DNA from 4 places in the Exiguobacterium sp. UBA3491 genome. Region 2 is predicted to be linked to each of the others. Evidence: riboswitches for the same ligand, from Rfam matches in the RefSeq annotation. Region 2 holds a riboswitch; each other region holds the start of a gene.

What was found. A riboswitch is a leader RNA that binds a small molecule or an ion and turns the genes downstream of it on or off. The one in region 2 is predicted to bind S-adenosylmethionine.
Positions count from the first base shown of each region.
Region 1: another riboswitch for S-adenosylmethionine. It lies ahead of mtnK (S-methyl-5-thioribose kinase); the one in region 2 lies ahead of B4F99_RS06255 (LLM class flavin-dependent oxidoreductase).
Region 3: another riboswitch for S-adenosylmethionine. It lies ahead of B4F99_RS09540 (Na+/H+ antiporter NhaC family protein); the one in region 2 lies ahead of B4F99_RS06255 (LLM class flavin-dependent oxidoreductase).
Region 4: another riboswitch for S-adenosylmethionine. It lies ahead of B4F99_RS08245 (methionine ABC transporter ATP-binding protein); the one in region 2 lies ahead of B4F99_RS06255 (LLM class flavin-dependent oxidoreductase).

Region 1 covers NZ_DFQK01000015.1:18,136-25,791, reverse strand. The annotation lists gene B4F99_RS05035 (arsinothricin resistance N-acetyltransferase ArsN1 family A) at 13-501, opposite strand; gene B4F99_RS05030 (1,2-dihydroxy-3-keto-5-methylthiopentene dioxygenase) at 627-1,163, opposite strand; gene B4F99_RS05025 (methylthioribulose 1-phosphate dehydratase) at 1,180-1,800, opposite strand; gene B4F99_RS05020 (2-hydroxy-3-keto-5-methylthiopentenyl-1-phosphate phosphatase) at 1,797-2,456, opposite strand; gene B4F99_RS05015 (2,3-diketo-5-methylthiopentyl-1-phosphate enolase) at 2,453-3,643, opposite strand; SAM riboswitch class I at 3,714-3,815, opposite strand; SAM riboswitch class I at 4,021-4,124, shown strand; gene mtnK (S-methyl-5-thioribose kinase) at 4,203-5,369, shown strand; gene mtnA (S-methyl-5-thioribose-1-phosphate isomerase) at 5,366-6,415, shown strand; gene B4F99_RS05000 (sugar ABC transporter substrate-binding protein) at 6,427-7,509, shown strand; gene B4F99_RS04995 (sugar ABC transporter ATP-binding protein) at 7,506-7,656, shown strand, end outside.
Region 2 covers NZ_DFQK01000017.1:88,661-96,316, reverse strand. The annotation lists gene B4F99_RS06265 (hypothetical protein) at 164-631, opposite strand; gene B4F99_RS06260 (ATP-grasp domain-containing protein) at 708-1,655, opposite strand; gene B4F99_RS06255 (LLM class flavin-dependent oxidoreductase) at 1,652-2,710, opposite strand; SAM riboswitch class I at 2,785-2,887, opposite strand; gene B4F99_RS06250 (DUF975 family protein) at 2,997-3,635, opposite strand; gene B4F99_RS06245 (DUF817 domain-containing protein) at 3,829-4,614, opposite strand; gene B4F99_RS06240 (YczE/YyaS/YitT family protein) at 4,768-5,433, shown strand; gene B4F99_RS06235 (MarR family winged helix-turn-helix transcriptional regulator) at 5,588-6,043, shown strand; gene B4F99_RS06230 (nitroreductase family protein) at 6,045-6,680, shown strand; gene B4F99_RS06225 (nitroreductase family protein) at 6,733-7,368, shown strand; gene B4F99_RS06220 (NAD(FAD)-utilizing dehydrogenase) at 7,445-7,656, shown strand, end outside.
Region 3 covers NZ_DFQK01000026.1:4,164-11,819, forward strand. The annotation lists gene B4F99_RS09520 (YwpF family protein) at 1-108, shown strand, start outside; gene B4F99_RS09525 (histidine phosphatase family protein) at 105-695, opposite strand; gene B4F99_RS09530 (alpha/beta hydrolase) at 713-1,702, opposite strand; gene B4F99_RS09535 (metal ABC transporter solute-binding protein, Zn/Mn family) at 1,872-2,840, shown strand; SAM riboswitch class I at 2,910-3,014, shown strand; gene B4F99_RS09540 (Na+/H+ antiporter NhaC family protein) at 3,096-4,406, shown strand; gene B4F99_RS09545 (hypothetical protein) at 4,446-4,649, opposite strand; gene B4F99_RS09550 (aldo/keto reductase) at 4,809-5,621, shown strand; gene B4F99_RS09555 (YfbM family protein) at 5,744-6,205, opposite strand; gene B4F99_RS09560 (alanine/glycine:cation symporter family protein) at 6,292-7,656, opposite strand, start outside.
Region 4 covers NZ_DFQK01000021.1:259,045-266,700, forward strand. The annotation lists gene B4F99_RS08225 (CAP domain-containing protein) at 1-547, shown strand, start outside; gene B4F99_RS08230 (GNAT family N-acetyltransferase) at 636-1,133, shown strand; gene B4F99_RS08235 (MetQ/NlpA family ABC transporter substrate-binding protein) at 1,189-2,004, opposite strand; gene B4F99_RS08240 (methionine ABC transporter permease) at 2,032-2,697, opposite strand; gene B4F99_RS08245 (methionine ABC transporter ATP-binding protein) at 2,687-3,700, opposite strand; SAM riboswitch class I at 3,784-3,888, opposite strand; gene B4F99_RS08250 (aminotransferase class I/II-fold pyridoxal phosphate-dependent enzyme) at 3,951-5,138, opposite strand; gene B4F99_RS08255 (alpha-glucosidase) at 5,287-6,897, shown strand; gene B4F99_RS08260 (MBL fold metallo-hydrolase) at 6,959-7,656, opposite strand, start outside.

The sequences.
Region 1 (7,656 bases), on a different contig from region 2:
ATTCAATGAATCCTATCGTAAGCGTTTCTCCATCGCCATGACGTCGACGTATTCGCCGTTCAAGCGACCTTGTTCCTTAAATGTCCCAACAATCCGGAATCCGGAACGGATGTAGAGCTTTTGTCCGATTTTATTGAACGGGAAGGTAAAGAGGATCAGCTTATGCATCTGATGATCGCGCGCATGTTGTTCGGCAGTTTCTAACAACTGTGTCCCGATCCCTTGTCCGCGATGTGTTCGAGTAATGTAGACGGAAATCTCACCAACTGTCGCATAGACAGGACGCGGGTTATACGGATCAAGAGAAATGAAGCCGAGGACACCTGTCTCATCTTCTGCGACATATCCAGCGTAGCGATGCGTACGCTCTGCATACCACTGGGTCATGAACGATAAATCTTTTCGATCCGTCTCAAGCGTTGCGATTCGGTCTTCGATGCCTTCATTATAAATGGATAGAACAGCGGGTAAGTCATGTTCCGTTACAGGACGAATATGCATGTTGCTCACTCCCCAATCGCTTTTCCCTCATTATATCTGTTACGTGTCGATGTAGTGATATGTTTGTGAGATAAGAAAAAGCGCCGATTCTCCTTATATAGAAGAAATCAACGCTTTTGTCGTTCTTAAGAGACCGTGGATGTCTCGTTCTCGTAAATTGGAACCCAACCATCCGTCGTGACGAAAATTCGAACAGCGACGACTTTCCGATCCTCTTGGAGCGTAAAGTAGTGGCGTGTATTGACAGGAACAGAAATCAAATCACCAGGATTGAGTTCGATGTTATAGTAGCCGACTTCTTCGTCTTTGATCGCGAAGACGCCGTGACCGCTGACGATGAAACGGACTTCATCATCCGTGTGATGATGTTCTTTCTGGAAGTTGACGAGCAACTCGTCAAGGTTCGGTGTCGTATCCGAAAGTGAAATGATATCAGCTGTCTGATATCCACGACGTTCTGATACGTCTTTGATTTCTGGAGCGAACGTATCGAGAATCGTTTGTTTGTCGGCATCCGTCAGTGTGAAGTTCTCGACGAGAGGTGCTGGTAGTTTTGAGACGTCCCATTGTTCGTAAAGAACGCCGCGCGATGCGAGGAAGTCAGCGACTTCCGTTTGATCCGTATACCGTGTGTTTGTTTCTTGGAATAAGACTGTTGCCATGAGATGATTCCTCCTTTTAATAGATAGATTGACGGCATGATTGCAACGTCAACGTATAGTTGAATAAAAACTCGAAGGCTTCGAGGTGTTTCTTTGCTTCAAAGGCGGTCGGTGCCCAGACCGTGATTCCGTGATTGCGAATCAGGACGGCACCGCTGTCCGCTGTGACATATGGCGCAAAAGCAGCAGCGAGTGTCGGGATGTCCGCGTGATTCGGAATGATCGGCACCGTGACCGTCGCATCTTCTTCCCAGTGACCGAGTGCCTTGATGATTTCTTGACCGGAGAAGGTGATACTTCCTTGATCGCCATATAACTCCGAAATCACATTGTTCGCAATCGTATGGACATGCAGGGAACATCCGGCGTTCGTTCGGTTGAACACTTCGACATGGAGCAATGTCTCAGCAGAAGGACGCCCGGATTGCTCACCGATCAATTGACCGGTCGCATCGACATGAACGAAGTCGTCAGGAGTCGTCTGCCGTTTATCTTTTCCGCTTGCCGTCACAAGGAATTCAACCGGGACACCGGATGTCCGGATGGCGAGATTGCCACTCGTACCAGGGAACCAATCGCGCGCCGCAAGCTCTTGTTTGATGGCGCGTAGCTCTTCATACCGTCGCATGAATGTCATGTTGTCACCTCCGCTCGTGTTAAATCATGAACGATATCGTGGAACGTCTCAAACGGTGTATAGGCGATATCGTTCTCTTCACACAACGTGATCAGATAATCACGGGCATAGACACGATCCGCTTGTTTTGCGAGTTCGAAGTCCGTCACCGAGTCGCCGATGACGATGATGACGTCACCGTCTTTACGTAGTGTCCGGGCAACGGACGTTTTACAACAGCCGCACCCGTTCGTGCAATGGGTATCGCAGGCGTTTGGCCAATCGATATGGACGAATGGACCACTAAAATCAGCGACGTTACAGTAAATCTGTTCTTGGTCGAGGAATGGCGCTAAGATTGGTTCGACGAAAAAGTCCATTCCACCGCTGACGATCGAAAAATCGATGCCTTGACGACGACTGTACTGCAGTAACTCCGAAAATCCGTCGCGAATGACTGCACGCTCCAACAAAAAGTCAAGATAGGCTGTTTTTCCGTCAGACGGCAGAAGTGCGAACATTTGCCCGACACCACTCTGAATCGATAACGTCCGGTCGAGTACACCGCGTTTTAACGGTTCGAAGTCACTCGCTGGCGCAAATGCCTGCATGAGTGCGATGATGTTATCCTGTGTCGTCACCGTCCCGTCGAAGTCACAAAGAATCCGTACGGTCATGACTTGATCCCCCAAGCGTCGAGGGCAATTCGTAATTCTTCATGACGCGATGCTGCCGTCGATAGGGATTCATTTGCGAGTGCCGCATCGAGTGCCTGACGGAAAGCAATGACACCAGCCGCAGCACCTTGCGGATGACCATGTACGCCGCCGCCGGCGTTGATGACGGAAGCGATCCCGAAGTCTCGTACGAGTTGAGCGACGAGTCCAGGATGAATACCGGCTGAAGGAACCGGGAAGATTGATTTCGTCTGACCGAGACGGGTCGCTTCGACCGCGATACCACGGGCGACATCCTTTGGCAAAGCGACATTGCCGTAAGGAGACGGGAATAGCGTCAAGTCTGCTCCAGCAGCGCGCGGTAATGTGCCGAGTAAGACAGGAGCTGCGACTCCGTGATTCGGGCTAGCGATCAACGCACCGCTATATGCCGGATGATTGAAAATCGGAACGTTGATTTCCGGATCACTTGCCAGTTCGCGTAAGACGTCGAGTCCGTATGTGAAGGTATTCAGCAAGAAAGCAGTCGCTCCAGCATCAATCAATCGCTTGGCTTGATCCTTGAGCGTAAAGACAGGACCGCTGAGTGTGATCGCATATAACGCACGTTTACCGGTCCGTTGGAAGTGAGCATCGATGACCTCACGTCCGATCCGTGCCCGGTCAATCGTTGGTGTCAATGGATTGTCGTATAGGATCTCATCGTCTTTGACGAGATCGATCCCACCAGCGAGTTGTCCTTCGAGTTGATCACGAAGGAACGATAAATCGCGTCCGATGACTCCTTTGAAGATGCTCATTAATAGTGGGCGATCTTCGACACCGATCAAGGAACGGACCCCTTCGATCCCGAACTTTGCACCTGGAAAGTCCGACGTAAATGTATCGGGTAGTAGCAATTCCGTTAATTTGATTTCACCGTCGAGTGAGAGTTTCCCGAAGACGGTCGTCAGAATCGCAGAAAAGTCGCGCGATACGTTATGTTCCGGGTAACGAATCGTGATATATCCTTTGCCATCGCGTTCTTCGGTATGTACGACTTCCCCTTTGAACGAGGCAAGTTGTTGTTGTTCGAGATGATTCAGTTCCGTCCAAGAACCGACTGTCAGACCAAGCGCGAGTTGTTCAGCGCGCTGCTCGAGTCGATCACGGGCAGTCAATTGATAAGTAGCAGTGATATAAGCCATGTCTTTCCTCCTTCAACAAAAAAATGGTCTCTCGTCAGCGACAAGAGACCATGAATGATTCGAACGTGGACTCTTATCTGTCAGCTTAGTAGCTGCAAGAATTAGCACCGTGCCAAAAGGTCGGTTGCTGCGACATCGTAGGGCTTGTCCCTCCGTCTGCTCTTGATAAGAATTGGATGAAATTGTGAAATCTAATTGCAATTTTTACATGAGAATCGCCACTTGTCAAACTATTTTTAGAAAATTTATTTTTTTGAAAATACTCTTTCTATAGATGACTTAAAAATGATATCCGTTTCTGCTTGATTTCGATTTGACAGCGAGGAAGTCGATTGCGTAAGATTCAAATCAATATCACACACGACAACTACATACGACTCTTATCGCGAGTTGGCAGAGGGAATTGGCCCGATGACGCCGCAGCAACCGACCACTGGGCACGGTGCTACATCCAACAGACGTTTCGTCTGAGAGATAAGAGGACGCAGTGACTTTTCTGCGCCTCTTTTCGATGACGAAAAGAGGCGCTTTTTCGTGTATCACATAGGGGGAAACTGAGATGACATATAAAGCATTCACAGAACAGGACGCGATTGATTGTGTTCGGACATTAGGACTGATCGGCGATGGAGCCGTCGAAGCAGAAGAGATTGGCGACGGGAACCTCAACCTCGTCTTTCGGATTCGAGAAGGCGAACATCGCTTGATTTTAAAACAAGCATTACCATATGCGAAGGTCGTCGGGGAGAGCTGGCCGTTATCGCTCGAACGAGCGTGGATCGAGCAATCCGCACTCCGTGAATTCGCACGGCATGCCGTACCGTTCGTGCCACGTGTTTTTCATGCTAGTCATGAAGAGGCATATACGGTCATGGAAGATCTTTCACATCTGACGATCGTTCGAAGTGGTTTACTCGCAGGTGAACAGTATCCGTTGCTTGCGGAACATATCGGTTCTTATCTCGCTCGGACGTTATTCCATACATCGGACTTTGCGCTTGGTCCGGTTGAAAAGAAACGTGTCGCCCGAACGTACTACAATCCAGACTTGTGCGACATCACGGAAAAATTAATCTTCACGGATCCGTTTCATGACGCGGAGACGAACGAGATTGAAGCCGGACTCGAAGAAGAGGTGGCACGTCTATGGGCAGACGATGAGTTGAAACGCGAAGTCGCAAAACTCGAAGCGCTCTTCATCACGAAAGGAGATGCATTGCTGCACGGCGATCTACATACAGGAAGCATCTTCGCCTCGGCGACGGAAACGAAAGTCATCGACCCTGAATTCGCCTTTTATGGTCCATTCGGATTCGATGTCGGGCAGTTCATTGCGCATCTATTCTTCGCGGCATATCCGGATTACCCTACACGACGTGGCGCCCGAATCAAGGATATCGATACGTTCTGGCTGACGTTTGCTTCAACGTTCCGTGCATTATGGGAACGGGAAGCCGTCGAACCATTCCGGGCATCGGGGCTCGTCGACGATGTACTGAGCACGATCTTGCAGGATGCCCTTGGCTTTGCCGGTTGCGAATTGATTCGGCGGACGATCGGCCTTGCACCGGTCGCTGATTTAGAATCAATCGATTCAACGACGGAACGCTTAGAGCGGAAACGTCACGCTCTTCGTCTAGGAGCGGCGTTAATCAAACGCCGTACAGAATGCCGGACATTCGATGATTTACGAAACTTTGACGTAACGGAGGAACTGAGCCGATGACTACATTCGTTCAAAGTATCCGTTACGAAGATCGTGTCTTGACGATTCTCGATCAGACACGTCTACCGCAAGAAGAGCACTATGAAGTCATTGCTGATCTCGCGCAAGCGGTTGAGGCGATTAAACAACTACGTGTCCGGGGCGCACCTGCGATCAGCTTATTCGGTGGATTCGTGCTCGTTCAAGAAGCGTACCGCTTTGAAGCAGAGCTACCGGTCTACAAGCAAGCCTTGCTTGAGACATCGGCGACGTTACTCGCGACACGACCGACGGCCGTCAACTTGCGAAATGTCCTCGATCAATTGAATCCAATCATTCAAGACGGGACGTCGGTAGAAGTGATTCGCGAACGGTTGGAAAAACGGACGGTCGCCTTATACGACCAGGATGCGCAGACGTCACGTCAAATCGGGATTCATGCACTGGAATTGTTCCAGTCAGGCGACCGGATCCTAACGATTTGTAATGCTGGATCGATTGCGACCGCTGCTTATGGAACGGCACTTGCGCCGTTCTACATCGCAAAAGAACGCGGCATCGAATTATCCGTTTTTGCGAGTGAGACGCGACCGTTACTGCAGGGAGCACGATTGACGACATGGGAGCTGCAACGTGCCGGCATCGATGTCACGTTAATTACGGACAACATGGTCGCCCATACGCTGAAAGAAAAACAGATCGATGCGATCATCGTCGGTGCCGACCGCATTACACGAAACGGAGATACGGCGAATAAGATCGGGACGTTCCAATTGGCACTGCTCGCGCAAGCTTTTGGTATTCCGTTTTACGTCGCAGCACCGCTCTCGACGTTCGACTTCTCGCTCGTTTCCGGAGACGCGATCGAAATCGAAGAACGTGATCCGCAGGAAGTGACGACTGTCCAAGGTGTCGCGACAGCACCGGGAGGCGTCGCTGTCTTCAACCCGGCGTTTGATGTCACACCACACACATTGATCACGGGCATCATTACCGAACTTGGTGTCATCACGCAACCGAATGAAGAAACGATTGAACAATTAACAGGGCTTCAACCCCTCGGATAAGGAGATATGTCATGAAAAAACTAGCTTACGCCGTCCTAGCACCGGCACTGTTACTAGCGGCTTGTGCGAATGGAGAAGCCACGACGACGAAGGTCGTCAAGGATGTACCAAAAGGGGTTCAATCGGACGTCAAGATCGCCGTCATCCGCAACCTAGCATCGGACGACCATACGAAACAATTCCTTGATGGCGCACGAAGTGAAGGCGAAGCGCTTGGCTTTAAAGTCAGCACGTTTATTTCGGAAGGTAACGACGTCAAGTTCAAGGAGCTGGTCGCGCAAGCGATTCAGCAAGATTATGATGGGCTCATCATCTCGCATGGTAAGGAAGACTACGCCTATGACATGATTAAACCAGCGGTCGACAAAGGGCTGAAGGTCGTGACGTTCGATACGGTCACGAAGAAAAAAGGAACGGCGTTAAAAGGTGTGACGGAAACATTCCAAAACGATCATCAACTCGCGAAGCTATCGCTTGATGAAGTGACGAAGGTGACGGACAAAAAGCCGGTCCGTGTCATCAAACTTTGGTTCGGACCAGGTTTTGCCCCGCTCGATCGTCGTCAGGAAATCTATAAGACGTACGAAGCAGACGGTAAGATCAAAACGCTTGAGACGGTTGGACCGACAAACTTCCAAGATGTCCAAGGGGATATCGCAACGAAGATGAATGCGATTCTCGCGAAATATCCGAAAGGAAGCATTGATGCGGTTTGGGGAGCGTGGGACGAAGTCGCAAAAGGGGCTTACAAATCGCTCAAGGATAATAAACGTCAAGAAATCCCGCTAATCTCGATCGATGTCTCGAATCAGGATATCAACCTGATGCGTGAAAAAGGCAGTAACTGGGTCTCGACGAGTGCGGTGGATCCATTCTTGATTGGACAAACGGACATGCGATTACTGGCTAAGAAAATCGCTGGCGAGAAGACGCCGGATAGCTTTGATCTCGATGCGAAACTTGTGGAGCAGAAGGCGTTGAAGCAGGATACGACGATGTACAATCTCGATACGATCATCAAAGGATGGAGTACATCGGACAAATTCAATGAACCGTGGATGGACCGGTTGCGTGACGTCCATAAAAAACAATGACGTCTACCAATCATCACTTGAAGATGACTGGGATTTCACTGGCGTTTCCAGGAGTGCAAGCCTTAAAACAAGTCTCGTTTGAAGTGAAATCCGGTGAAATCCACGCGCTTGTCGGTGCGAATGGTGCCGGTAAGTCGACGTTGATGA
Region 2 (7,656 bases):
GTAACTAAGCATTTTGATAATCCAAAATCGCTCGATCCAGCGATAGAAAACGAGAACGTTATCAAGGTGTCGACTGCCTATCCGTTTTACCGAGTGATCATAAATCGTATACGAATCGATAAGATATGAAAAAACGGATTCCCCAGTGCGGGAATCCGTTTTTTCATGCATTGTTCTTCTTTTGTTTCGCTGCCTCTTCTTCGACACGTTGCAACAAGCCTTGAACAATTTTCTCGTTTTCTCGTTCGCCACCGAGTGACAAGAGACTTTTCCCAACGAAGTTCACTCCTTCATTTTTTCCTGTATAAATCAACAGACAACGATCGTGTCCAAGTGGTTTGAGCGTAAACGTCATCTCGATCTTGAATATTTTAGCCAATGTGAATCCAATCGTATTTTGCTTGAAGTCAGGCTCGTTCGTATAGGCTAAATCGGTCACGATATAGGTTTCGAGTCGATTACCCTGCATGTATGTTTGACGATACGTCGAACCGACGACACCCGGTTTTCGTTCAATCACCTCGTGCTGGACGACGTTCGGAATCAAACGCTGCAATCGCGTGTGATCAAACAAGTGCCATGCTTCCTCAATCGGGATATCGAGCTGTCGTTCTTCTCTCCACGTAATCATAGATCCGCCCCCTTTTCTATAGAAATACCCTGTCATCCGGTCTTGTAACGTCCGGTGACAGGGCGGGAGCAGATTCTTATTTTACTGTGCTTGTTTCAAGGGCTGCACCGAGGAACTTCGCTAGTTCGAGCATGCCGTAGCGTCCTGCAGCTGCCTCGGCATCCGAATTATAGTTCGTATTCGTATTGACGTCATACGTATAGATCGTACCTGACGCATCCTTAATGAACTCGATGCCTGCGACCGCGATCTGGTTCGCTTGGAGGAATGCTTCATACTTTTGGATGATCGGGTCATCGAAGCCTTCAACGATTTGGAACTTCATCGGTGTTTGCGGTGCTTCTTCACCGACTGGGCAGAACAAGTCGTCGATCACGCATGCATCCGCTGGGCAAAGCTCAAAACCTTCTGATGTATCGACTCGAACCGCGTAGACGAACTTTCCACCTACGAACTCACAACGTGTGATGTACGGTTCTGGTGCTTGAATATACTCTTGAATCAACGTGATGCCATCGACTGGTTCGTCGAATGTCGGACCGTCGAGATAAGCTTCAAGTGCTTCAATCGAATGGAATAACTGGACGCCGAGACCTTTCCCTGCACGGTTGTGTTTCGTGATGAATGACGAAACACCGATCTCTTTTGCTGCTTGTACGATTTGATCGCGTCCGACGGCAGCCGTCGTCTTCGGTACACGAATCCCAGCCTTCCGCAACGCCGTGTATTGATTGACTTTGCTGACTTCAAGACGAAGCGCACGCGTTCCGTTAAAGACGGTCCGGTCATGCTCTTCTAACCAAGCGAGGACCCCTTCCGTCAACTCCGGCGCGTAACGATGCCCCCGCGTATGCGAAGACGCACTCATACGACTGTAAAAGACACCTTCTGGCGGCAGTTCATCTAACGGTACGATTCCTTCATTTAAGTGCCACTGCTCGTACGGCAACTTGAGTTCTTCGAGACGTTTGATGAGATGATCCGTCCATTCTTGGTTTTCGTGGAGAATATGAATTTTTGTCATGATTGTTGACCTACCTTTCGTTTCGCTTCGACCAGTGGCATTACGTCACGGGCAAAGCGTTCCATTTCTTCAAGTTGTGGTGAGAATTGTAACAAGAGCAACGTGACACCAACGGCTTCGAACGCTAGAATCCGTTCGGCAATCTGTTCTGGTGTTCCGATCAAGTTCGGTCGCAGACCACGGTTCGAGACGGAATAATCATTTCGTTCGACCTGTTGTTCGAGTTGCGATTTACTGATGAAATCTTGATAACCGGCATAACCGGCGCTGTCTTCCTTAACGTCCGTGATGCGTTGCCACTCAAGAAGCGCTTCTTCTTCCGTATCCCGACAAATGATGTAGGCAGCAAGACCGAAGCTCTCAAGCGGTGCGTGTCCCGTCGCTTCCCGGCGTACTTTCATATCATTGATTTTATGAGCTACTTCTTCAACAGTGCCTCCATGCATGACATAGGCATCACAATGTTCGACGATCGTCCGTTTTCCGGCTTCACTCTCTCCACCAGCGTAGAGCTTAATCCCCGGACGCTGGACGGGTTTCGGATGGAGTTCTGCCTGTTCGATCGTGTAGTGATGACCGAAGAAGCTGTACGGTGACGCATCTGCCCATAGTCCTTTCATGACCGTGACGAACTCTTCCGTCCGGGCATAGCGCTCATCATGTGCAGTAAAAATACCGTTGTATTGTTTTGCTTCTTCTGCCCACCAGGCTGAGACGACATTGAGCGTAAATCGCCCTCCACTCAACTGATCGATGTTTGCCGCCATCTTCGCCGTCGTCGCTGGATTATGGAACCCGGGACGAACCGCTGTCATGATCTCAAGGCGTTCTGTTGTTGCAGCAATCGCCGCTGCCGTTGTCCATGCCTCAAGACTCGGTTCCTTGATGCCTTTGATATCGTTCAAGTTCAATTCCGCAATCAACGTCGTCGAGAAGCCGATGCGTTCAGCTGTTTGTGCGACTTGTTTCGCATAATCGAATGTCGCTGGCATCTGTTCATCCTCGACGTTACGTAACCATCCCCCAAAAATCGGTAACCAAAAACCATACTCCACTCCATCGTCCCCCTTATCATAAAAAAACGCTCTTTTCGAAGTTCGAAAAGAGCGACGGTATCTTGTCCTGTCCGCTCTTATCTTCAGAAGGTATTCCTTCCTGGAAGTAGCACCTTCCGCCATAGCGGGGTTGCTGAAGTGTCTTCGGGCCAGTCCCTCGACTTCTCTAGATAAGATGTGTTGCATTCATCGTACAGAATTCATTGAACTAAAGCAACCATTAAACCGTCTTTTCCTATCGGATTTATTTCAAAGAAAAATCCCGACGTAGTGTCGGGATTCCGGATTAATATGGTGCGACGAAATCTGATGTTGGCTCTGGTGCTTGTTCACCACGAACACGATCATAGAATTTGGCAAGCGTGACGCTGAAGTATGGTCCAACCCATAAGACAGCAAGACCAAGTGTAACGATTACAAGTAATGCCCAACCAATGAATGATAGGAAGAGTAAGAATGCTTCCATCTTGTGACCATCCATGAGTTGGCGTGAACGCGTGATGGCCTCGAGGATACCGATCGATGGTTCATCTCGAAGGATGTAGAACGTCAACAAGTAAGAGAATGACTTGATGATACCAGGGATGATTAAGAGTAACGTCCAGAGCGCGATAAAGATGAACTGAACAATGGCCAGCCCCACCACTTTCAGGAACATACCATATGGCTCAAACAAATCCGTCACTTTCGTTTCTTCGCCACGAGCAATCGACATGGCAATCCATGTCCAACCGACTCCTACTGGAATCAATAAAATCGACACCAATGATACAACGAGATCTATACTACTAGACGGCTCATCGATATCCGATCCAAATAAATTAGGAACACCCTGAATAATACTAAACAGCAGAAAAGCTAGGACTGCAAATCCCCAACGACCGCTGAGCGACTCCTTCGCTGCTTTCTTTAATTGAGATGACATGAGTAAGGTCCTCCTTGAAAAATAAGTTCTCACCTTACTCTACGGCTTAAAATTTCTAATGTTTCACTCTTTTTTCAATAATTTCCCGTCTCGTTGCTGGTTGAGCCAAGCACGCTCAAGTTGTCGTCCACATGTTAGAACGAACGTTGAACATCGAAGCGCTCCATCACAAATGAAATGTCATGTTTTTTGTCTATGTACGCTGATATATCTCCACAGCCGGGTCCCGTTGCTTGTATTTCGCGACGATGACGATCAGGACAGTGATGATCACAAGCAGGAACCAAGAAGACAATTTTCCGAGATCAACGACTTCCCATCCTCTTTCCTGATGCGGATAGACCCACCCTTTAAAGAACGTCACGATATTCTCAGCGATCCAAATAAAAAACGCGATCAGTAAAAAAGACAGGACAAGCGGCATCCGGTAGATCGTCTGCTCGATCGTAAAATGAACCCATGACTTATAGAAGACAAGGACGACGAGGACCATCAATAGCCAGCGTGCATCGAAGATCCAGTGGTGGGTGAAGAAGTTGAGATAGACGAGACTGCCTACGCTGATCGCAAGCCAAGGTGGTGGAAATGCTGTGAAGCGTAAATGAAATCTTCGGAACGCTTGACAGACATAACTTGCGACACTTGCATACATGAATCCTGCATACAAGGGAACACCAGCCACTTTCGTTAGAGCCTGTTCCGGATAACTCCAAGACCCAACGTTCACTTTGAACAGTTCAAGTGCTAGACCAATCACGTGAAAGAGTAAGATCAGTTTGAACTCTTCCAGCGTTTCATAACGCGTGACAAGTAAGACGATTTGGACGAGAAGACACCATAGCAACAGGAGATCGTATCGAGCGATCGGTTCAGCAGGAAGATAACGTGAAAGAGCAAGCGCTGCGAAAATCATGACGGGAAAGACGCAACAGACGGCTTCTATGTATGTAAAACGAATCAAGTGCCGGATCGCTTTCATCCTGTCATCTCCTTTTTTCTTCAGTATACGTTTCTCTTTCGACCTTCCCCTCCTTCTTAAGATGGAAAAAACGGAAAATTTCGTCTTTCTTCTTCTACTTTCCTCATGATACAGTTAACGAATCAATTATTTTTAAGAAATGAGGTGTTAGACATGACGCGTCATCGTGCTTCCTGGTTATTACGCGCTACGTTAAAGTGGGGACTCTTCCTACTCGGTTTATTTTTACTCGCTCTCGGCTCATCGATGATGATCACTGCTGAACTCGGTGTCTCGACGTGGGATGTATTGCATCTCGGTCTCCAAAAGAAAACACCACTGTCCGTCGGAACGATCATCTTGCTTGTCGGTCTATTACTCGTGTTCGTTAAGTACACATTAGACCGCGTCACACCACAAATTGGGACACTCGTCAACGCGATTTTCGTCGGTGTCTTCATGAATCTTGTCCTTAATTCTCATCTCTTACCCTCTTTTGAGTCGATCTGGTTGAATACGATCTGGTTGATTTTTGGCATCTTCATCATCGGCATGGGGGCAGGTCTTTATGTTGCTGTCGGATATGGAGCCGGTCCACGCGATGGGTTGACGCTGACACTTGCAGAGCGATTTGGAACGTCGATTCGTCTGATGCGGACGATCATGGAGGTCACGGCATGCGGCATCGGTTGGTTGCTCGGTGGTCCTGTTTTCTTCGGTACAATCCTCTCGATTTTCTTAATCGGACCATTCCTACAATTTTGGTTGTTCTATTTCCGTCGGATCATTGCAGCGATCGATGCAAAAGGAATTCCGGCGTCTAAACGCCAAATTAGCTAAGTCGCCTGACTCGATATCATTCCGCGTGAATGATATCTCTTTTTATGTTAAAAGCAAATAAGTTGCGTCATCAAATCAAACACGTTATATTCGTTTACATATCAATCTTTGATACGTCAAAGGTTTCTTCGAACGAAGGGAAGGATGTGATGGATTGAGTATTTCCTGTACCGAAAAAGGACGGTTGATCTATGCACTCGTCTCCGTCAATAAGACGATTGCTCAAAAATTCGATCTCTGTACGGATGGTTTCAGTCAGACTCGAATGGACCTACTTGCTCAACTACAAGTCGATCAAACGATCAGTCAAAAAGAATTGCAAAAACGCGTCAATGTCGATCACGCGGCGGTGACCCGTCACCTCAAACACCTGGAATCGACAGGGATGATTGCTCGCGAGCGTTCAGCCGCTGACAATCGGGTGATTCTTGTTTCCTTAACGGAACAAGGGGCGACGCGCATTGCACGATTACGCGAACAAAAAGAGGAGTTCCTCGAGAACTTACTCGAAGGATTCTCTGCTGAAGAACAACGGACGTTAGCTGAGATGATTCAACGCATCGAAGCGAACGCCGAAACATTACCTAAATTAAAAGAGGAGTCGCTTTAATATGGCAACGCAAACTCAAACAGACTTTATGGAAATCGTCAAAGGACGCCGTTCGATCCGTAACTACGATACAGACGTGAAGATCTCAAAAGAAGAAATGACACAAATTCTTGAAGAAGCAACACTCGCACCTTCTTCTGTCAACATGCAACCATGGCGTTTCCTCGTCATCGATAGCGAAGAAGGCAAAGCGACACTTGCACCACTCGCGAAATTCAACCAAGTCCAAGTCGAAACATCTTCTGCTGTCATCGCCGTCTTCGGTGACATGAACGCTGTTGATCAACTCGAGAACATCTACGATACAGCTGTCGCAAAAGGGCTCATGCCACAAGAAGTACGCGATCGCCAAGTACCAGCGATCCAAGGGATGTACAGCAGCGTATCAGCAAACGACTTGAAAGACAGCATCTTGATTGACTCGGGTCTCGTCTCGATGCAATTGATGCTCGTCGCTCGTGCACACGGTTATGATACAAACCCAATCGGTGGTTACGAGAAAGATCAAATCGCGGAAGCATTCGGTCTTGAAAAAGATCGTTATGTACCGGTCATGTTGCTATCGATCGGTAAAGCGGTGGACGCTGGATATCCATCAGTTCGCCTACCAATCAACGACATCGCAGACTGGAAATAAGTTTTTTTACACTATAAAAAAAGAAAACACACACAAGGGAGATTGAATAATTATGACTACTCAAACAACAACGGACTTCATGGAAATCGTCAAAGGACGCCGCTCGATTCGTAACTACGACACGAACGTAAAAATTTCAAAAGAAGAAATGACACAAATCCTTGAAGAAGCAACACTTGCTCCATCTTCAGTTAACATGCAACCATGGCGTTTCCTCGTCATCGATAGCGAAGAAGGTAAAGCGACACTCGCACCACTCGCAAAATTCAACCAAGTTCAAGTCGAGACATCTTCTGCTGTCATCGCTGTCTTCGGTGACATGAACGCGGTCGACAGCATCGAGACAATCTACGACATGGCTGTTGAAAAAGGTCTTATGCCACAAGAAGTACGTGATCGCCAAGTACCAGCCATCAAAGGTTTCTACCGTCCAGAAGACGTTGAAACATTACGTGATAGCATCTTGATCGACTCAGGTCTCGTTTCAATGCAATTGATGCTCGTCGCTCGTGCACACGGTTACGATACAAACCCAATCGGTGGTTACGAAAAAGACCAAATCGCAGAAGCATTCGGTCTTGAAAAAGAGCGTTACCTCCCAGTCATGTTGCTTTCAATCGGTAAAGCCGTGGACGCAGGATACCCATCGGTTCGTCTACCAATCGCTGACATCGCAGAGTGGAAATAAGCGATCTCACTCAGTCCGGATTCCTTTCATAGGAATCCGGCTTTTTTGTATACTCAAAGAAAAGGAGGCGTCAGTAATGTACGATGTGACGATTATCGGAGCCGGTGTAGCGGGAATCTTCCTTGCTCATCAGCTCGTTGAAGATGGGCAATGCGTCTTACTGCTCGATGCCGGAAAACCAATCCGCAAGCGAACAGTAGAAGATGCGTATCTTGGATTTGCAGGGCTTGGAAAATCAGAAGGAAAATTCAATTATGCGATGGGATTCGGCGGAGAGCTCGTCTCAAA
Region 3 (7,656 bases), on a different contig from region 2:
CAAGAATACAAGGATCGTCGTTCAAAACGCGGTGCACATATCACGAGTATCGCTAAAGAAACATTTAAACAGTATCTAGCAGAACATCCAGAAACACCGATTTCTTAAGGTTTTTCGACTTCGTCCGTGATGTGATCCGCTACATTGATTCGATCAATCGTATAGTGGTCCGTATATTGGATATAATTCGCACATGCATTTTTCAAAGGTGTCCGGTAACTGAATGTCTCATCAATCGACGATAAGGCTGCTTTGATCGTATGCGAGTGACAGACGATTAAGATTCGTTTCCCCTCATACGTTCGTGTCACTTCCTGTAATGCTTCGAATACGCGATCCTGAATCGCTTGTTCCGTTTCAAGACCTGGAACACGTTTCGTATCGTTCGCTTGAACAGCTTCATAAATCGACGCAACCGGTTCACCGGAAGCGGCACCAAATTCACGCTCGACGAGTCGATCATCGGTCGCTGTGATCGTCAATCCGACCGCACGTCCGATGATTTCAGCTGTTTCAACAGCGCGGGACAACGGACTTGCTAGCAAGACATCCCACTTTTCATTGGCTAGATAAGCGGCGCTGAGTTCCGCTTGTCTTTTTCCTGTTGCATTCAACGGGATATCTTCTCTTCCTTGGATTCGCTCATTTAAGTTCCAATCCGTCTGACCATGTCGCACTAAACAAATTTCAGTCATGTCTCTGTCTCCTTCATTCAAGAAATATGACTGATTGTATCATGTTTTTCATCGGGAAGTTGTCGCGGTGGCAATAACAACACCTGACAAGTGAAGCGTTCAATTCGTTCGAGAAGTCGTTCAATTTTCAATGGATTTTCGGTCTGTGCAAAACTAGCAAGTGAGTGGGTACCGTTCGGAAAAGAAAACAAACGGACATCAGCTCCGACATCGGCTCCTTTTTCAACGAAGTGAAGAGCTTGGGAAAACGGAACGATTGGATCTTTTTTGCCATGCAGGAGCATGATCGGTGGGGCGTCTGACGAGAGATGCGTCACAGGTGAAACGTGGGTCATGAGCTTGCGCCATTCTTCCCGTCCACCTTTATAAAACTTAATGTGAGCGATCCAGGTCTGAATGAAAGTAAACAATAAAAAATTCGTCGGTGGATATAAGGCAATGACACCACTAATCAATGGCATGTGTCGTTCATCTCGCTCACCAACGAAAGCAGATGGGGCAAGTGCCGTCGTCAGCATGAGTGCAGCTCCGGCTGAGTCTCCCCATACCATCATCCGTCCTCTTAAAATGCGAAGATCTTCTGCTTCTTTGTTCAAAAAGCATAAGGCATCCCGTACATCTTCGAGATTATCCGGAAAATAACTGCCTTCTTCAAACAGACGATAATCGATACTACAAACAGCAACCCCAAGTTCAAGCAGGCGATCAACGATCGGGCTAAAACAGAACAGATCCTCGCGCTCTCCACGAACGAATGCGCCACCGTGCGCGTAGATCGCGACCGGAAACGGTCCTTCCCCCGGCGGATAATAGAGATCGAGTTGTAAGGTACGGTCTCCCACTTGTTTGTAAGTGAGTGTCCGCGATGCGAGTTGTTTTTCTGTGATTGGCAAGGCGGGTTCAGTCCATCGAAGTAATGCACCGTAATTGTTCCAGATACTTGCTCCCGCAGCTGCCGTCGTTAGTAGTGCAGCTCCCCCCATTAGCCATGCAGTTTCACGTTTCACTTGATCACCTCCAAAAGACGTACCAATTCCTTCACTTTATTATCCTTTTACCCCGTTTTAAAAGAAGTCGAACGTCTCGGTATTCGTACTTGACGCTTCTCAAACGTTCCGCTATAGTGAAAAAGTCCAAATCGGAATAATTACGTTTTAATAACGGAGGTAACATATAATGAAAAAAATCATTCCTGCTTTAACGGTCGCATTCGCGAGCGCAAGTATCCTCGCAGCTTGTGGATCAAACACCGATTCATCGACTTCAGATGATAAAAAGACGGAAATCTATACATCGACGTTCGCAACAGCTGCCATTGCCCGTGAAATCGGTGGTAATCAAGTCAACGTCAAGATGATCGTCCCACCTGGAGCAGATCCGCACTCCTATGAACCGACGTCAAAGCAACTCACTGAGATTGCCAAAGGTGACCTTTTCCTTTTGACGGGTACGACACTTGAACCCTATTCAAAAAAAATCCAAGAGAGTCTAAAAGGCACGGACGTCCGGTTCATCGAGACGAGTAAGGATGGCACTTTGCTGGAATCGGATGCTACGCTTCACGCACATGAAGAAGAGGGACATACAGAAGATGAGCAGGCGCACGAAGAGGAAGGACACGATCATGGAAAATACGATCCACACGTCTGGCTTGATCCTGTCAACGCCAAAGCAATGGCACGTTCTATCACAGTCGCCTTATCAAAAGAAGTACCAAAAGACAAAGCAACATTCGAAAAAAACCTGAAAGCGTTCGATCAGCAGGCTGACGCACTCGATAAAGAGTTCAAGCAAGCCGTCGCTGACGGATCAAAAAAAGAACTTCTCGTCACACATGCAGCTTACGGTTACCTCGCCGAACGATATGGTTTCACGCAGCTTCCAATCGCCGGAATTTCCCCTTCCGATGAACCCTCACAAAAGCAACTGGCTGCTTTAGTGAAAGAAGCGCGGATGCATGATTTGAAATACGTCGCGTTCGAAGAAACGGTTTCACCAAAGGTTGCGCGTGTCATCCAAAAAGAAATCGGAGCTAAATCCGTGACGATCCATAACCTCGAGTCGGTGACGAAATCGCAGCAAAACAGCTCGTATTTTAAGTTGATGGAAGAAAACGTCCAGACGTTAGAACAGGCACTTCAGTAAAGTACAGTTGACACGCGTTACTCAATGCGGTACGGTAAGAAACGTGTTTTACAACAATTGAATGACTTCTTTTTATCGCGAGAAACGGAGGGACTGGCCCAATGATGTTTCGGCAGCGGACGATTTGATTCGTACTGTGCCAAATCCAGCAAGCGAAAGCTTGAGAGATAAGAAGAGCGTCTTTATTTCATAAAGACCTCCTTCTTTCTTGCGAAGGGGTCTTTTTTTGTATCTTTGAGAAACGAGGTGTCAACAATGAATGAAATGATCACGCCTAACAAATGGGCACTGCTTCCCCTCGTCGTATTTCTGGTCCTCTTCATCGGAGCCGGCATCTTCTATGACGACTTTTACAAATTCCCGATTCTTATCGCTGCTTTGATCGCGCTGATCTTTGCTGCAATCACGACGAAAGGATCGATTAATCAAACGGTTGAACGAATCGCAACCGGTGCCGGAAATCCCGATATCATGATTATGGTCTTCATCTTCTTATTAGCCGGTACGTTCTCTGGAACGGCAGAAGCAATCGGCGCCATTGATGCGACCGTCAATGCTGCCTTAACGTTCCTACCTCCGTCACTCCTGATGAGCGGTCTGTTCGTCATCGCTGCCTTCATCTCGATGGCAATGGGAACTTCGACTGGAACGATTGCTGCACTCGCACCGATCGCCTTCGGTATTCATGAAGCAACAGGCATCAACGTCGCAATCGCAGCAGCGTCAGTCGTTGGGGGTTCGATGTTCGGCGATAACTTGTCGTTCATCTCAGATACGACGATCGCTGCCGTTCGAACGCAAAAAACGAACATGCGTGATAAATTCCGGACGAACTTCATGATCGTTCTCCCGGCTGCCATCTTGACGGTCATCTTACTCGCATTCGTTTCTGGTTCTGGCGATGCGGTAACGGCTAAAGCATTCGAGTTCTACAAATTGATTCCATATCTCGCCGTCATCGTCCTTGCACTATTTGGTGTTAACGTCATCCTCGTTCTCGTCGGTGGTACATTGCTCACTGGCATCATCGGTATGATTGACGGTAGCTTCGGTTTAAGTGGGTTCGTCCTTTCGATGTCAAAAGGAATGATGGGCATGGCAGAGATTTCAATCTTGACGCTCCTCATGGGTGGTCTCGTCAGTTTGATTACGTTCAACGGTGGAATCGCCTACTTGAAGGAGACGTTGACGCGCAAGATTTCACAGCGTCGCGGTGCCGAATTCAGTATGGCGGCACTCGTCAGTGCAACGAACCTCGCAACGGCGAACAATACGATCTCGATTCTTGTCGCTGGACCACTCGCGGCTGAAATCGCCGATACGTATGAAATCGATCGCAAGAAATCAGCGAGTATTCTTGATATCTTCTCTTGTGGGATTCAAGGTATCATTCCGTATGGGGCACAACTCTTGATCGCAGCAGAGTTGACGAAGACGGCTTCACCGGAACTGATTCCGTATCTGTTCTATCCGTTCCTGCTCTTCGTCTGTGGATCGATTGCCATCATCTTTGGTTTCCCACGTCCGAAGAAATCAGTTGCTCAACAGGAAAAAATCTCTTCTTAACCAACGACAGGTCCGATCATGGTGATCGGACCTGTTTCATTATTTTTTCTGCTTCGCTTGTCGTTCTAAAATCAAATACGCGATTGCTGGAAGTGGAAACTGAAGGAGTCCCGCGCCTCCCCATACCCACGGGTTACGTCCTGATTTTCGTGCACTGAAAAATAGGCTAACTGCTTGCGTGACCAACAAGGCACTAATACTAAGCCAAGCTCCCTTTGATAGCTTTTTATTCTTTTGAGCCATCCTTTCTCCCCCTCTTTCTGACATACGGTCAGATGTGATGAATTCTCTTTTATTTTAACCCATTCTATTCCTCCATGAGCATGGAAACGGACGGTTTCGTTCGTTCGTGCTAAACTAAACGAGCAAATCTAAACTACGTTTTATGAGGAGGAGTAACACATGCAATACGCAAAACTTTCAAACGGTATTACGATTCCCCAAATCGGATTCGGTGTCTGGCAAGTAGACGAAGAAACAGAAGCACCCGCTGCTGTTGCTGAAGCACTACGTGTCGGCTATCGTCATATCGATACAGCTGCTGTCTATAAAAACGAGCGCGGTGTCGCAAAAGGAATCAAAGAAAGCGGCGTGAAACGTGAGGATCTCTTCTTAACGTCAAAAGTCTGGAACGATGATATTCGTGCCGGTCGGACGAAGGAAGCATTCGCAGAATCGCTCGAACGTCTCGAAACAGACTACCTTGATCTCTACCTGATCCACTGGCCAGTCGAAGGCTATATCGAAGCGTGGAAAGCAATGGTTGAACTGTATGAAGCAGGCAAGATCAAAGCGATCGGTGTCTCGAACTTCAAGGAACATCACCTCGATACATTGGCAGAAGAGGGCTTGATGGCACCAATGATCAACCAAGTCGAATTGCATCCACAATTGCCGCAACACGAACTGCACGAATACTTGCAAGATCACAACATCCAAGTCGAAGCATGGAGTCCACTCATGCAAGGGAAATTCCTCGAAATCAACGATTTCAAGGAAATCGCAGAGAAGCATGGTAAGACACCTTCACAAGTCGTCTTGCGCTGGCACCTCGACAACGGTATCGTTGCTCTTCCAAAATCCGTCACACCAGAACGCATTGCAGAAAACTTCGACGTCTTTGATTTCCAACTCGATGCCGATGATCTTGAGAAAATTGATCGTCTAGCAACGGATGTCCGCCTCGGACCGGATCCAGACGAAATCGATTTTTAATCTAAAAATTATTGTAAAAAGAGTGATTTCCATGTGAAGTCATCTTGATTTAGATGAACGACAAGAGACCCGTTTCCAGTCGACGACTTGGAAGCGGGTCTCTTTTTTATAGATGGTACTAGTCATACGTAATAAATCAAAATCGTATCTTCCGCTTCTTCTGCCTTTTGAAAATAGGCACGCAGATCGGCGAACTGCTCCCAGACATATTCGAATTCGCCCGGTATTCCAGCTTCATCATGAATCGAAGCGAGTGCCCGTTGATCGAAGTTTCGCATCACTTCAGCGGAAATGATCAAAAGCGGTAAAGGAAGAATCCCGACGATTGCCGCTTTTTCCTCATTGACGATCAACTCTTCACCAATGATCGCTCGCCCTAGATTATAGTGCGTGTCCTGATCAATATAGATATCGATTTGATTCATCAAATGGTAGATGGCATTCGTTTGTTCGAGGGCAAACAATTGTTCATGGTCGGGTTGTGTCTCATGAATGAATAATATCCAGTCCATGATAATGTGGGGATCGTTTCCGAACGACTCCCAGACCGCATCCGTGACGCGAACGAAATGTACGTTTTCCATTCTCCCCCTCCCTTCTGTACTCTGTATTCCCTTTTTAAATTCGTTCTATACAAAAAAAAGAGCCAGATTTCTCTGACTCCCTTTTCTTAGATCGCTTTTTCGTCTTCTTCTGACCCATGCCATGCTTCAAGCGTATGTTTTCCTGGCAAGTTCGGAATCGAGTCCGCATAGAAACGCGGCTCTTTTCCTGCTTTTCGTTGTGTCGCGTAATCATCGAGCGCAAGCTTCGCGATTTTTGCGAGACGGAAAATCGCATATAGATTAACGATTGCCATCAGTCCCATACAGATGTCCGCTAAAGCCCACACGAGACTAGCCGACTCGACAAGTGAACCGAAGACGATCATGACGAGGACGAGTGCACGGTATGCCATCATGACCTGTTTATTGTCACGGATGAACGTGATGTTCGATTCACCGTAATAGTAGTTTCCAACGACAGAACTAAAGGCAAAGAGGAAGATGGCAAGTGCCATGAATCCTGTCGCAAGTGATCCAACTTGCGACGCAAGTGCCCCTTGCGCTAAATCAATACCGGCTAAGGCATCTCCATTCGCATCTTTTGTCGGAACACCACTGACGAGAACAATCATCGCTGTCGCCGAACAGACCATCAACGTATCAACGAAGACCGCGAATGATTGAATCAAGCCTTGTTTGACCGGGTGGGAGACTTCAGCCGTTGCTGCTGCGTTCGGTGCCGAACCCATACCGGCCTCGTTCGAGAACAAACCACGGCGAATCCCGTTCAAGAGTGCTGCACCTACTGCACCACCTGCGAGTGTCTTGAATTCGAATAGACCTTCTTGGAAGATCAATTTAAAAATACTTGGCAGTACTTCAAGATTCGTCGCCATGATATAGAGCGCGATCAGGATATAACCACCGGCCATGATCGGTACGAGGAACGACGCGACGGTTGCAATGCTACGGACGCCACCAAAGATGACGAGTGCCGTCAGCACGACCAGTCCGACCGTAATCCATGTCTTATCAAAGCCATATTGATTTTGAAGAGAAAGCGAGATCGTATTCGATTGAACGGAATTGAAGACAAATCCGAATGAGATCGTAATCAAGACACTAAATAAGATTCCTAACCAACGTTGACCAAGTGCTTTCTCCATATAATAGGCAGGGCCCCCACGCCACGCCTTATCATCACGCACTTTATAAATTTGAGCGAGTGTACTTTCAACGAATGCCGATGCCGATCCGATCAAGGCGATTAACCACATCCAGAAGACCGCTCCTGGTCCACCGAGTGCGATTGCTGCCGCGACACCTGCGATATTACCAGTACCGACACGTGCTGCCGTACTGATCGCAAATGCTTGGAATGGCGATACGCCATCTTTCCCTTTATCCGTTCCTTGGAACAGTAAGCGTAACATCTCCGGAATCATTCGAAATTGAACGAACCGCATCCGGAATGTAAAATAAATGCCTAG
Region 4 (7,656 bases), on a different contig from region 2:
CATGCTGAATCTGGACCATGCCGCCGTTTATGAGAAGAAAGGCAACTATGTGACGTACTTTTTCGATCAACATGACGGCAATAAAGTCAAAGCGACACTTGCGATTCCGAAAGACGTCGAAGCGAAGAAAAAAGGCTTCTACGGTACATCGTCAAAAGCGCTACGGACGACGGATGAGAAACTGATGCTTCGCTTGATGAACTGGGAACGCGTTGATTATAAGTTGAGTCCGTTAGCACCGTACACAGCATTGAAGCCGGTCACCCGTGGTCACAGCGAAAACATGGCGAAACATAATTTCTTCTCGCATACAGATCCACAAGGTCGTGATCCGTTCGACCGGATGAAACGCGGAGGAATCACGTTCAGCTATGCTGGCGAAAACCTCTCGATGGGGTATCCGAACGTCTTTGCGGCGCATTGGGGTCTAATGAATTCACAAGGACACCGAGAAAATATCTTGAAAAAAGAGTACAAGCAAGCCGATGTCGGTGTGGCATTCCGAGACAACGCACCGTACTTCACGATTAATTTCCGAACACCTTAAGTATGTAAAAAAGAGGATGACATTTCACGATGTCGTTCTCTTTTTCATGAGATTGTTTGTTTTATACTAAAGGCAGGAGGTGGGGCGATTGGAAATCCGTCGATTGAATCCAGAAGATGCAGTAATTTATAAAGCATTGCGATTAGAAGCATTACAGAATCATCCGGAAGCATTCGGTTCTGATTATGATGCAGAAAAAGATCGGCCGGTCGACCAGTACGCTATGCGTTTTCAAAGTGAACAAGCAGCGACGTTCGGTGCGTTTCATGAAGGAGAGCTCGTCGGTGTCGTCACGATTGTCTGCTCCGATCCGGTCAAGATGCGACATCGAGCGAATTTATTCGCGATGTACGTCACACCACGCGCCCGAAAACAACAGGTCGGACGGCAACTCGTAGAAGAGGCATTACGTACATTAAAGCAGCATCCTGTGATCGAGCAAGTCCATCTCTCGGTCGTCCGGACGAATGAAGCTGCTAAAGCGTTGTATCGATCACTTGGTTTTGAATCATACGCGATCGAACCACGGGCGCTGAAAGTCGATGATACCTATCATGATGAAGAGCTGATGTGGTATCGGTTCTAACACAAAACAACCGGATTTCAAAGAGATTGTCTCTTTGGAATCCGGTTGTTTTTTATCAGTTTGCCCATTCAGGCTTGCTGAAGCCTTTGAATGATTTTTCGATGACTGTGTTGAACGCATCCGATTCGACAGCTGCCTTCAAATCTTTTGCGACTTGTGAGTCCGCATCTTTCGTTTGGACAGCGACGAGGTTCCGGTACTGCTCGTCCATTGTCTCGAGCGCTAACGCATCGAGTAAATCGAATTTCGCAGCCAAAGCGAAGTTCCCTGGAACGGCTGAGATATCGACGCTTTCGACGGCGCGTGGTAGTTGAGCCGCCTCGAGTGGTTTAATGACGAGTTTCTTCGGATTCTTAACGATATCTTTCTCTGAAACAGTCAGTGGATCAACATCTGGCTTCAGTTCAATCCAGCCTTGTTCCGCAAGTAAGTTCAACGCCCGCGCTTGGTTCGTCGGATCATTCGGCGTCGCGACTTCAGCACCCGTCTTGACGTCGTCAAGTGTCTTCGCCGTTTTACTATACAGTCCCATCGGTGCCGTCGGGACAGTGATGAGTCCTTTAAGGTCGAGCTTCTTTTCTTTAGAGAACGTCTTCAGGTAAATCGAGTGTTGGAATAAGTTAGCATCGATATTGCCGCTACCGAGTGCGATGTTAGGTTGGATATAATCGCTGAATTCGACGATTTCGACTTTATAGCCTTTCTTTTCGAGTTGCGGTTGAATCGCTTGTTTGACCATGTCGCTATAAGGTCCGCTTGTCGCTCCAATCTTGATCGTCTTGTCTTTTTCATCAGCGCTGCTGTCTCCGCATCCTGCGAGGATTCCTGCACCAAGTAAGGCTGTAGCTAAAAAGGCATATCGTTTTTTCATGATTCAACTCTCCCTTTATATGTATGATTAGCGCTTGTCTGTTTTTCGCGCCAGTTGATTGCCAAGTGCTTGAATGCTCTGGACGATGACGATGAGGACGACGATCGTCACGATCATGATGAGATTATCATAGCGATAATAGCCGAAGCGGATCGCGAGGTCACCGACACCTCCGCCGCCGACGATCCCAGCCATTGCCGAGAAGCCGATCAAACTGATCGTCGTTAGCGTGATGCCCTGAATGATGCCAGGGAGTGCTTCTGGTAAAAGGATACTGACGATGATCCGTAATGGTTTCGCACCGCACGCTTCCGCTGCTTCGATCAAACCAGGTGGAATCTCACGCAGTGATGTTTCGACGAGTCGTGCGAGAAACGGAATCGCTGCGACACTGAGGCTGACGGATGCTGCTGTCGGACCAATCGTATTATCAAGCAAAAATTTCGTTAATGGAATGAGGGCAACAAGCAAGATGATGAACGGCAAAGACCGGACGATGTTGACGACGAAGTCAAGAACACGGCGGACGGCAAGGTTTTGAAAAAATAATCCGCGGTCGGTGACGAACAAGAGAATCCCGAGCGGAATCCCGACGACCAATGCGAAGGCAAGTGAAATTCCGACCATCCACGCCGTCTCACCGAGCGCCTTCAACAACTCGGGTAACATCGTTTGAATACGATCAAGCCACATCCTGAATCACCTCGAGTGTATGAAGTTCCGTCGCGAGCCAGTCGAGGGCAGGTGCGATTTGATCGGAGGATCCCGTCAAGCTGACGATTAGGACACCAAAAGCGACGTCTTGGATGTAATCGACTTTTCCGTGCAGGATGCTGACCGAGATATCGTATCGACGGATGGCTTCCGACAACGTACTTTCACCGGTCTTCTCGCCCGTGAACTGTAGGCGGATGATCTTTCCCGGTGTCGCTTGCAAGATGCGTTCCGGTAGCTCGATCTGGAGTGCCGTGTCGACGTAATGTTGTGTCACCGGATGTTTGGCTTGACTGAACAAATCGTATGTAGAGGCAACTTCGACGACTTCCCCTTGCGACATGACCGCGACACGATGGCAAATCTGTTTGACGACATCGATCTCATGCGTGATGAGGACGATCGTCAATCCGAGTCGTTCATTCAAATCTTTCAACAAATCTAAAATCTGCAGCGTCGTGACCGGATCAAGGGCAGAGGTCGCTTCGTCACATAACAAGACGGTTGGATCATTCGCGAGTGCCCGGGCAATCCCGACGCGCTGTTTCTGTCCGCCGCTCAACTGACTCGGGAAGTTCGTCTCGAATCCTTCGAGTCCGACGAGCGAGACGAGTTCACGGATCCGTTCCGGAAAATCTGCTCGTTTGACGCCGGCAGCCTTCAGTGCAAAAGCAATGTTATCTGCGACATTACGCGACTGGATCAATTGGAAATGCTGAAAGATCATTCCTGTCCGCAAGCGAAGTTGACGCAAATCTGCTTTTGACATCCCGCCGAGCGAGACACCGTCGACCTTTACCGTTCCTTGTGTCGGATGCTCGAGACCGTTGATCAGACGAAGCAACGTACTCTTACCGGCACCGGATTCACCGATGATCCCAAAAATTTCTCCTTTTTGAATCGTCAAATCGACATCTCGTAATGCAAAAATCGGGGTCCGGTCTCGGACGAACCGTTTCGTAATCTGTTTGAATTCAATCATCTGCTCATCTCCTCATACAAAAAAAGTCGCTTTTTCCTAGTAGCAGAGCAACCAGAAAAAGCGACGAAAGTGTAAGATTTCGTAACTTATCTCTCAGAATGAATCCATTCTGTAGGATGTGGCACCGTTCCTGATAGGTGGTTGCCGGACGTCGTTGGGCCTAATCCCTCGGTCGCTCTCGATAAGTAGTTATGCTGTTGGGATTTACTTTAACGGAAATGATTCCCATCTGTCAAATGTTTTTTCAGAATTATTCTGCAACAGGTGTCCGGAACAGGTTGAGCGTTCCGATTCGATCGACGGCTTCTTCTAGACGTTCGACGTCAGCAATCAAGCTGATCCGGACGTAGCCTTCACCGTATTCGCCGAAGAAGGATCCAGGGGTTACAGCGACGTGTGCTTCGTCAAGCAGGTGATCGGTGAAGCTTTGGGACGTGTAACCTTCAGGAACAGGAAGCCAGACGAAGAAGGAACCGCCCGGACGTGGTCCACTCCAGCCAATCGCATCGAGTTTCGCGAACAACGCATCGCGTCGTGTTTCGTACAGACTACTTAACTCGCGGACACATGTCTGGTCACTCGTCAGAGCGACGGTCGCTGCATGTTGGATCGGTGTGAAGGCACTGACGTAGAGATGTTCCTGATACGTCTCGATGCTTGAGATGACGGACGGATTTCCGATCGCGAAAGCGATTCGGAAGCCAGACATGTTGAAGCGTTTCGAGAGTGAGAACAACTCGATTCCGACCTCCTTCGCCCCTTCCGTCTGCAAGAAGCTTCGTGTGGGACCATCAAAGCTGATGCCGCCGTAGGCTAAATCATGGACGACACAAATATCATGGGCATCCGCGAAGGCAACGGTCTGTTCGAAGGCTTCTGCTGTCGCTGTCGCACCTGTCGGATTACTCGGGTAATTGAGGAACAACATCCGGGCGCGCTCGACATCTGTCGTATCAAGTAAATCGTAATCCGGCAGGAAGTTATTTTTCTCAAGCAATGGAAGCGTAATCGGGTAAGCGCCAGCAAGTGCTGCTCCAGACAGGTAATCCGGGTACCCCGGATCCGGGACGATGACACCTTCTCCAGGATTGACGATCGTTTGTGGTAAGGCGACGATTCCGGCTTTACTACCGAGAAGAATTGCGACCTCGGTTGCCGGATCGATCGTGACGCCGAATTCGTTCGCATAAAAGCTCGCGACGGCTTGCTTTAGAAAATCATGTCCACGAAATGGTGGATATTGAAGGTTTGTTGGCTCATCGATCGCCTGTTTCAAGGCGTCGAGAATATGTACGGGCGTCGTTTGATCGGGTGTTCCTTGACCAAGGGTAATGACATCATGCCCGGCAGCTTTCACAGCACCGATCCGGTTCGCAAGTTCAGCGAAAACGGGAGCAGGAAGCCGATCGATGGCGATGGATGGAGCGAAATGTTTCATGGATGTGTGCCTCCTTCGTAGTATTGTCGTCAAGGATAACGAATATTCAGTCAAAAGAAAAGAACTTTTTTGAAATTCAAAAAAATCGTCCAATAAACAGGTACAGATATGTGGAGCGGGAATAGAGAGTAGGGAGAGGAGTGAGGAGATGAAGCGAGCTAGCTGGAAAGAAGCAGTCGTCTATCAAGTCTATTGGCGCAGTTTTAAGGATTCGAATGGGGACGGCATCGGTGATTTGCGAGGTGTCATCGACAAGCTAGATTACATCGCATCGCTTGGTGTCGATATCGTCTGGTTAAATCCATGTTACCGTTCTCCAGACATCGATAATGGCTATGATATTGCCGATTATTACACGATCATGGACAAGGCGGGAACGATGGGCGATCTACAAGAGTTGATCACAGCGGCTCACGCACGCGGCTTAAAGATAATTCTTGATTTGGTCGTCAATCATACGAGTGACCAGCATGACTGGTTCCGTCAGTCGCGGGACCGAATCCACGACAAGGATGATTGGTACATCTGGAAAGATGGAACGAAAGAGACGCCCCCGAACAATTGGCGGTCTTACTTTGCGCCGAGCCCGTGGACGTGGAGTGAAGAGCGCGAACAATATTATTTCCATTCCTTTGCGAAAGAACAACCGGACTTAAACTGGGAACAACCGGCTGTCCGGCAAGCGATCTACGACATGATGAACTGGTGGATCGCTCAAGGGATTGACGGTTTCCGGATGGACGTCATCAACTTGATCAAAAAACGTTCGCTTGAGGATGTCGTCAATCCGTTTAATCTATCGTATCTCGGGAATCAACCAGGTGTGCACGACTTCCTTCAGGAAATGCATGCGAACGTCCTTGCCGGGAAAGATTTGTTCACGGTCGGTGAGATTCCGTTCGTCGGTCCAGAAGACGGTCTGTTATATGTCAGTGAAGAACGTGAAGAACTTCGAACGCTGTTTCACTTCGAAATCGCGGACGACATGGAGGCAATGGACCTTTTACGATTCAAGGAAATTCAGAAACGATGGTATGACGTCTTATACCCATTAGGTGTCAATTCACAGTTTCTCAACAACCACGATCATACGCGACAAGTGACCCGCTTCGGCAGTGAACGATACCGAGTCGAGAGTGCGAAACTACTCGGTTTGATGTTGCATACATTACCTGGCATTCCATACGTGTATCAAGGAGAAGAGATTGGGATGACGGGGATTCGCTTCTCGGATCCGTCGCTCTATCAAGACGTCGCCTTTCAAAATCGATACGCGGAGCGCGTCGCTGGCGGCGAGGATCCGGAGGTCGTACTCTCGTCAATGCAGTTACTCGCACGCGATAACTCCCGCACGCCGATGCAGTGGGACGGTACGCACGCGGCAGGCTTTACGAGTGGGAAACCGTGGTTAGCGGTCAATCCGAATTACACGGACATCAATGTCGCGCAAGCAGAAGCCGATCCATCATCCGTCCTTGCCTTTTACCGAGCATTGATTCAGATGCGAAAGGATCATCCAATCATGGTCTATGGTACGTATCGCGACTTAGCTCTTCATGATCCGTATCTCTACATCTATGAGCGGGAACTAGAGGGAGAAGTGTGGCGGATCGTTCTCAACGTGCATGACGAACCGATGCAAACTGCCTTCGTTTTATCGCAAGATAAGTTGCTTGTGTCGAACTATCCAGATGTCTCGGATGAACTACGTCCTTATGAAGCACGTGTATATCGATATGCTGTTACAGAACAGAATTGAACTACTGGACGAAAAAACATCCGCGACGTGTCAGGAACGCGTACGGATGTTATTTCATGTGTTATTTGAAAGGTGACGATTTTTTCGTCTGTAAGACGTGCGTGAATCGATCGACGGCTTGGCGCATCTCGTAACTTGGTCCAAGGATGAGGGGACCATGTCCGACGGCAAGAATATCCGGAGACAGTTCCGTTAATTGATCAGCGGAGCGAAGAGCAACGTCCGGATCCCATGTCGCAAGTGCTGGGAACGGAAATTGCCAACGGACGTCACCGGAGACAGCGAGTCCCCCTTGTGTCTGAAAGGCATCTCCGGCGATTAGCATCCGACTACCTTCATGCCAAAGAGAAATCGAACCAGGTGTATGACCTGGCGAAGCGATGACGCTGAGGCTACCGACTTGTTGACCACTTTCGAGCAATCGATCTGGACGTGTTTTGATGTTTTTCGGAATACCGCCTTTTAAAGGGGTCGTTTCGCCTTCGCGTAGCGTCTCGTCTCCACTGAGCAATGCGGCATCACGGTAACTGATGCAGACTTGAGCGAGAGGAAAGGCATTCGCAAGGAAATCGAGCGAGCCGACATGATCGGCATGTGCGTGTGTCAGGATAATTGCGCCGAGCGGTTTTTCTTGCTTTCGAATATAGTGATAAAGCGCCTTTGCGTTGATTCCGAGTCCGGCGTCAATCAATGTCAAACTGTCTGCTTCTTCAAACAGGTAGCAATTGACCGGGAAAAAGAATGGGGTCGTCTGCAATT